DNA from 2 places in the Mesorhizobium sp. B2-4-19 genome. Region 2 is predicted to be linked to the other one. Evidence: predicted binding sites of a transcription regulator. Region 2 holds the regulator's gene; the other holds the start of a gene.

Region 1 (3,977 bases), on a different contig from region 2:
GCGAACTGCACAAGCTTTGGCAGGCCGGCGCGCCCGGCTCCTACCACGCCGAATACGGCTTCTCGACCATGGGCTACGAGATTGCCGGCGGGCTCGGCACCAAGATGGCCAAGCCCGGCGAAGAAATCGTCGTCATGATCGGCGACGGCTCCTATCTGATGCTGAATTCCGAGATCGCCACTTCGGTGATGCTGGGTTTGAAGCTGACCATCGTGCTGCTCGACAACCGGGGCTATGGCTGCATCAACCGGCTGCAGATGGCGACCGGCGGCGCCAATTTCAACAACCTCTTGAAGGACTCGCGCCACGAAATCCTGCCCGACATCGACTTCGCCGCGCATGCGGCGAGCATGGGCGCGATATCAGAGAAAGTGCCGTCAATCGCCGGCCTGGAAAACGCGTTGCAGAAGGCCAGGACGAACGACCGCACCACGGTGCTGGTCATCGACACCGACCCGCTGGTCTCCACCGACGCCGGCGGCCATTGGTGGGATGTGGCTGTGCCGGAAGTCTCCGCGCGGCCGCAGGTGAACGCGGCGCGCAAGGCCTATGACGAGAGGCGCCAGATGCAGAGCGTCGGCGATTGATGCTAAGTCGGCGCTACCCCCATCTCCCCCTTGTGGGGAGGTCGGACCGAAGGTCCGGGTAGGGTCGGCGCCGCCCCCCACCCCACAAGGGGGAGGGTAAACACTAAACTGGAGTGACGACTTGAAAGCCAAACTGGGCATGTCCCCCATAGCGTGGTGGAACGACGATCTTGCGGAACTCAGCGATGACGTGTCGCTTGAGGAGTGCTTGCGCCAGTCGCGTTCGGCCGGCTTCACCGGCATGGAGATGGGCCGGCGTTTCCCCAACGATCCCGCCGTCATGCTGCCGATCCTGAAAGCCGCCGACGTGACGCTGTGCGGCGGCTGGTTTTCCGGCACGCTGGTCGATGAGGAGATGAGCAGGAACAAGGATCGCATCCAGCCGATGATCGAGCTGTTCAAGGCGGTCAACGCGCCCTGCATCGTCTATGGCGAGGTCGGCCGCTCGATCCAGGGCGACCGCTCGAAGCCGCTGGCCACCAAGCCGAAACTTTCAGGTGACGAGATGAAGGCCTATGCAACGCGCCTGACTGAATTCGGCGAATGGTGCGCCGAACAAGGCATGCCGCTGTCCTACCACCATCACATGGCGGCGGTGGTGGAGACGGAGCCGGAGCTCGACGCCTTCATGCGCCATTCCGGCGAAGGCATTCCTCTGCTGCTCGATGCCGGACATCTGGCCTTTGCCGGCGGCGATGTGCTACGCGCCATCGACAACCACCACAAGCGCATCAGCCATGTGCATGTGAAGGATGTGCGCATGGGTGTGATCGACAAGCTGGACCGCACGAAACAGTCCTTCCTCGACGCCGTGGCGCTCGGTGCCTTCACCGTGCCGGGCGACGGCTCGCTGGACTTCGGCGCCATTGTGCAGCGCTTCGCCGACCATGGTTATGAGGGTTGGTTCGTGGTCGAGGCCGAGCAGGACCCGAAGAAGAACCCGCCGCTCAAGATGGCGCAGGTCGGCCACAAGGAGCTGATGCGGGTGATGACATCCGCCGGCTACACGGTCGAAACCCAGGGTTTTCCGAATGCCTGACGCGACTTCACGGCGAGGCAGGTTGCTGTAGATTGGCCCGATGAAAGATTCCGAGCACCCCTTCTTCCGCCCGTTGTGGCGGCGTGTCGCCGTCGTCGCGGTCTGCGTCATCTGGTCGATCATCGAGTTCGCCACCGGCACGCCATTCTGGGGCACCATCGCGCTCGGCTTCGCCGGCTATGCCGTCTGGCAGTTCTTCTATCTCTACAAGCCCGCCGACGAGAACAAGGCGACGGCCGAGTCCGAACCGAAGGAGTAATCCGATGTCCAAGCTGCTCGTCAAAGCCGACAAGGGCTGTGGCCGCGTTGCCCATGTGACGCCGAAAAGCGCCGGCTGGACTTATGTCGGTTTCGACCTGCATCGGCTGCAATCCGGCGAAAGCGCCTCGGGAAAGACGGAAGACCGCGAGGTCTGCCTGGTCTTCGTCACCGGCAAGGGCACCGCGAAAGTCGACGGCAAGGATCTCGGCCTGCTCGGCGAGCGCATGTCGCCCTTCGTGGGCAAGCCTTGGTCGGTCTATGTGCCGGAGGGATCGGACTGGTCGGTGACGGCTGACACCGATCTCGAACTCGCGGTCTGCTCGGCCCCCGGCCTCGGCGGCGGCCTGCCGGTTCGGGTGATCGGGCCGGACGATCTCGGCCAGGAGGTGCGCGGCAAGGGCACCAACACGCGCTACGTCACCAACATCCTGCCGGAAGGCAAGCCTGCCGATTCGCTGCTGGTGGTCGAGGTCATCACGCCCGGCGGCCACACGTCGAGCTATCCGCCGCACAAGCATGACCAGGACAATCTGCCCGCCGAATCCTATCTCGAGGAGACTTATTACCACCGCCTCAACCCGCCGCAGGGCTTTGCCTTCCAGCGCGTCTACACCGACGCGGACAAGCATGGCCATCGCGCGCTCGACGAAGCCATGGCGATCGAGGATGGCGATGTCGTGCTGGTGCCCAAGGGGTATCACCCCTGCGCGGCCTGCCATGGCTACGACCTCTACTACCTCAACGTCATGGCCGGGCCGAGACGGACGTGGAAATTCCACAATGCGCCCGAGCACGAATGGTTGATGAAGGCCTGACCGGTCCGAGATTCCTCCCCAACCTATTGGTCCAGCTCGGAAAAATCGTCGGCTAAGGACTTATGGGGTCGATTTGCCTTCGAAAACCCTGCAAAGCTTCGTCAATCCGTCATGGAAATCACCTATGGCAGCGGGTCTAGTGCATGTCGCCCAGAAGTGTCTAGCGGTTTTGGGGGCGACGATATGCACCCAACGAAGACTTAAAGCGCGCGTCGCGGCGCGCTTTAACGAGGACCTCTCATGCGATATGCCATCTACTTCACCCCCCGGCAGGACGAACCGCTGGCGCGGATCGCCGCCAATTGGCTGGGCCGTGACCCGTTCGGCGCGGCGACAGCGCCGGTTGAAGCCGTGGCCGATTTGTCGGCGGCGGAAGTTGCCTTCCACACCGCCTCGGCCCGCCGCTATGGCTTCCACGCGACGCTGAAGGCACCCTTCCGCCTGGCCGCCAACGAGACCGAGACTTCGCTGCGCGCTGGGCTCGACCATTTTGCCGAAGCGACGCCCGTTGTGACGATCCCGCGTCTCGTCGTCAGCCAGATCGACAGTTTCTTCGCGCTGGTGCCGGAGGGACCGCTGCCGCCGCTCAACCGTTTCGCCGACCAGGTGGTGCGCGATTTCGACCGGTTCCGCGCGCCGCTGACCGAGGCCGAGATCGAGCGGCGCAGCCCGGATTCGCTGAAGCCGGCCGAGTTCCGCAATCTCTGCCAATGGGGCTACCCCTATGTCTTCGAGACCTTCCGCTTCCACATGACGCTGTCGGGCCGCGCCGGGCCACAGGAAAGCCCACGTTTGCGCGCAGCAATCGACAGCCTGTTCGCGGATGTACTGCGGCAGCCGGTGGTGGTCGACGCGCTGACGCTGTTTGTCGAACCCGAACCGGGCGCGCCGTTCATGGTGCTTTCGCATCACGCGCTGGGACGCCGCCCGGCAAGAAAAACCGCCTGAACACCCCTGCTCGAAGAACCAAAGGACTGCCCGAAATGACCGCCGAGACCGTTCTTTCCAACGCCCGCATCGTGCTTGCCGACGAGATCGTCGAGGGGTCGCTGGTGCTGCGTGACGGCTTTATCGCCGACATAGATGCCGGCAGCAGCCGCACCAGCGGGAATATGGCCGGCGAGGACATGGGCGGCGACTATGTCATTCCCGGGCTGGTCGAGCTGCACACCGACCACCTGGAAGGCCACTACGCGCCCCGGCCCAAGGTGCGCTGGAACCCAATCGCCGCGGTGCTTGCCCATGACGCGCAGGTGGCGACGGCCGGCATCACCA
Region 2 (3,977 bases):
AGCGCGCGGCACTGTGGACCGAGGTCAAGGACAAGCTCAATGCCAGCGGCCTTAGCCTGTCGGGCGGCCAACAGCAGCGGCTGTGCATCGCCCGCACCGTGGCGGTGAAGCCTGAAGTCATCCTGCTCGACGAGCCGGCCTCGGCGCTCGACCCGCTGTCGACCGCCAAGATCGAGGAACTGATCGACGAGTTGCAGGCCGACTACACGATCGTCATCGTCACCCACAACATGCAGCAGGCGGCGCGCGTCTCGAAGCAGACCGCCTTCATGTATCTGGGCGAACTGGTCGAATTCGACCGTACCGAGAAGATCTTCACGTCGCCTCGCGAGAAGCGCACGCAAGACTACATCACTGGCCGCTTCGGCTGATCGCACGCATACGAGGACCAGGATCATGGCCGAACACACAGTCGCAGCCTTCGACGAGGATCTCGGACAGATCAGCAGGCTGATCAGCGACATGGGCGACCTTGCCGGCTCGATGGTCGGCGGCGCCACCAAGGCGCTGCTGAACTCCGACAATGCGCTCGCCCAGCGCGTCGTCTCCGACGACGCCATCATGGATGCGCGCCAGCGCGAGCTCGACGACCGCGCCATCACGCTGATCGCCAAGCGCCAGCCGATGGCCGACGATCTGCGCCATGTCGTCGGCTCGATCCGCATGGCCGGCGACCTCGAACGCATTGGCGACCTTGCCAAGAACATCGCCAAGCGCGTCGGTACTGTAGGCCTCAGCGCCACGCCGCGCGACCTGTCGCATTCCATCGACGCCATGGCGCAGCTGGTGCTGATCCAGGTGCAGGGCGTCATCGAGGAGTATGCGGCGCGCGATGCCGCGGCACTGGCGAAGCTGCGCGCCGACGACGAGCGCATCGACGTCAAATACACTTCCGTCTTCCGCGAACTGCTGACCTATATGATGGAAGATCCGCGCAACATCACGGCTTGCACGCATCTGTTGTTCTGCGCCAAGAATCTCGAACGCATCGGCGACCACGTGACCAACATCGCCGAGAATGCGTACTATGTCCTGACCGGCACGCAGCTGCCCGCCAACCGTCCAAAACAGGACGAGACGGCGATGTCGGCGCCGGCGGCCTGAGAGCGCAGGGGTAACCAATCGATGATCGCACCACGCATCATGGTGGTGGAGGACGAGGAGCCGCTCGGCGTGCTCCTCCGCTACAATCTGGAATCGGAGGGTTACCAGGTCGAGGTGGTGACACGCGGCGACGAAGCCGAAATCCGCCTGCAGGAGAACGTGCCCGACCTCCTCGTGCTCGACTGGATGGTGCCGGCGGTATCCGGCATCGAACTCTGCCGGCGGTTGCGAATGCGGCCCGAGACCGAGCGGCTGCCGATCATCATGCTGACCGCGCGGGGCGAGGAAAGCGACCGTGTACGTGGGCTTTCCACCGGCGCCGACGACTATCTGGTCAAGCCGTTCTCGACGCCGGAATTCATGGCCCGCGTCAAGGCGCTGCTGCGCCGCGCCAAGCCGGAAGTGCTGTCGAGCGTGCTCAAGGTCGGCGATATCGTGCTCGACCGTGAATCGCACCGGGTCTACCGCAAGAAGAGCGAGATCCGGCTCGGGCCGACCGAATTCCGCCTGCTCGAATTCATGATGCGCCATCCCGGCCGCGTGTTCTCGCGCAGCCAGCTGCTCGACAATGTCTGGGGCGAGACGATCTACATCGACGAGCGCACCGTGGACGTGCATGTCGGCCGGTTGCGCAAGGCGGTCAACAATGGCCGCATGCCGGATGTCATCCGCACCATCCGTGGGGCGGGCTACGCGATCCGCGAGGATTGAGCACGACCTGACTCAGGCAACGTTTTTCTTCGCGGCGGGGCCTGCTTTCGTTTGCACGCCGGGCGCGAAAATCTCCTGGTCGACGAAGGTCAGCGCGCGCATGGCGCAACCTTCGCGGATCAGCGGCAGTTCGTTCGGTTCGGTGTCGAAGGAGATCGATTCCGAGTGCTGGCCACCGGCGGTCTGGGCGATCGCCTCGCGCAATGCCGGCTCGATCAGGTCGAAGGCGGCGGCGCTGACGCCGACCATGGCGACGGGCGCGGGATCGATCAGCGCGAACAGGCTGCCGAGGCCGTAACCCAGCGCCTCGCCGGCCTTGCGATAGGCTTCGCGCTCGGGCCCGTCCCGTTCCCGTGCCGTCGTGGCCAGCGCCCGCATCTGCGCGTCGCTGACATCGGCCACAGGCTCGGTGTCCTCGCTGAGCTGCCTGGCATTGCGCCAGATGGCGTAATTGCCGGCATAGGCCTCGACACAGCCGCGCCGTCCGCAGCGGCAGAGCGCGCCGCCGGGCCGATGGATCATGTGGCCGAACTCGCCGCCCGAGGAATGGGTGCCGGTGAACAGCTCGCCCTTCAGCACCAGCCCCATGCCGATGCCGTGCGAAAGCAGGATGGCGATGAAGTCGTCGCGGTAGCGCTCGGGATCGCGCCTGCGCAGCGCCACCGCCATCATGTTGCAGTCGTTTTCCATGGTGGCGGGGATGCCGAACTCGGCTTCGAGTATGTCGGCGAAGGCGATGTCGGTCTGCGGCGTGATCGGCGACCACAGCATCGCCCGGGCCTCGGTATCGGTGATGCCCTGGATCGCCAGCGCGATGCGGGCGACGCTGCGCACGTCAATGTCGGGATCCTCGAGGCGCCGCCTTACGATGGCCACGCATTCGCCGATCAGCGCCTCGCGCGACATGGTCAGCGTGTCCAGCCGGCGCTGTTCTTCCGATATCACCTGGCCGGCATAGTCGATGACTGCGACCGACAGGAAATTCAGCGACAGCACCACGGTCATCACAGCCGCGGCCTCCGGATTGAGGCCGAGCCCGACCTGCGGCCTGCCGCGTTTCAGCGCGCCGGCCTCGCTCGGCTTGCCCTCGGCCAGGATGCCTTCGCCGATCAGGTCGGAGGAAATCGCCGATATGGTCGAATGGCTGAGGCCGGTGGTCGCGGCGATCTCGGTGCGTGAGGGCCGGCCAGCCTGGCGCACGGCCGCGATCACCATCGCCCGGTTGCGCCGGCGCAGATCGTCGTGGCGGATTCCGACCGACATGTTTTTTCACATCCTCCCGGTCGCCGCGGTTCTTCCGGCCTCCTCGAACGCTGCCGGCGACACGGTCAAATACTGGCAGAAGCGGCCGGTGCTGTCATTTATTTATTGCGAAGCTCGAAAAAAATTCAGAGGGACATCAAAATCCATCAGAATCGTTGTTGACAGCGTTCCGGTGTTGGCTCAGTGTTTTTTCGAGGCTCGAAAAAATAGGGCCTCTGTGCCGGCCTTAGGGCCAGTTTGGTCGCGCCATACGCGGCGCAGGGAGGAATATCATGAAGAGATTCACGGCCGCCATCCTGGCGGGTGTCGCCATGTCGCTGACGCTTGCGTCGGTCGCGCAGGCGAAGGACAAGGTCATCGGCGTTTCGTGGTCCAACTTCCAGGAAGAGCGCTGGAAGACCGACGAGGCCGCCATGAAGAAGGCGATCGAGGCCGCCGGCGACAAGTACATTTCCGCCGACGCGCAGTCCAATCCCGGCAAGCAGCTTACCGATGTCGAGAGCCTGATCTCGCAGGGCGCCAATTCGCTGATCATCCTGGCCCAGGATGCCTCGGCCATCGGCCCGGCCGTGCAGAAGGCGCTGGACGAAGGCATTCCGGTCGTCGGCTATGACCGCCTGATCGAGAACAAGGACGTCTTCTACCTGACCTTCGACAACAAGGAAGTCGGTCGTTTGCAGGCCAGCGCGGTGTTCAAGGCCAAGCCGGAAGGCAACTATGTCTTCATCAAGGGCTCGGGCGCCGATCCGAATGCCGACTTCCTGTTCGCAGGCTCGATGGAAGTGCTCAAGGCTGCCATCGACAGCGGCAAGATCAAGAATGTCGGCGAGGCCTATACCGACGGCTGGCTGCCTGCCAACGCCCAGAAGAACATGGAGCAGTTCCTGACCGCCAACGAC

What was found. The regulator PhoB, encoded in region 2, activates phosphate uptake and scavenging genes when phosphate is short. The targets are predictions, from matches to a motif close to TGTCATNNANCTGTCAT.
Region 1: FJ546_RS27630 (DUF1045 domain-containing protein) is a predicted target of PhoB. The motif match lies at 2,799-2,815, and genes of this name have one in related genera.

Annotation. Positions count from the first base shown of each region.
Region 1 is NZ_VFUV01000022.1:35,099-39,075, reverse strand. Features, by position in the region: gene iolD (3D-(3,5/4)-trihydroxycyclohexane-1,2-dione acylhydrolase (decyclizing)) at 1-587, shown strand, start outside; gene iolE (myo-inosose-2 dehydratase) at 709-1,626, shown strand; gene FJ546_RS27640 (hypothetical protein) at 1,667-1,885, shown strand; gene iolB (5-deoxy-glucuronate isomerase) at 1,890-2,702, shown strand; gene FJ546_RS27630 (DUF1045 domain-containing protein) at 2,943-3,650, shown strand; gene FJ546_RS27625 (alpha-D-ribose 1-methylphosphonate 5-triphosphate diphosphatase) at 3,686-3,977, shown strand, end outside.
Region 2 is NZ_VFUV01000016.1:83,554-87,530, reverse strand. Features, by position in the region: gene pstB (phosphate ABC transporter ATP-binding protein PstB) at 1-371, shown strand, start outside; gene phoU (phosphate signaling complex protein PhoU) at 397-1,104, shown strand; gene phoB (phosphate regulon transcriptional regulator PhoB) at 1,126-1,815, shown strand; gene FJ546_RS23625 (ROK family protein) at 1,828-3,078, opposite strand; gene xylF (D-xylose ABC transporter substrate-binding protein) at 3,351-3,977, shown strand, end outside.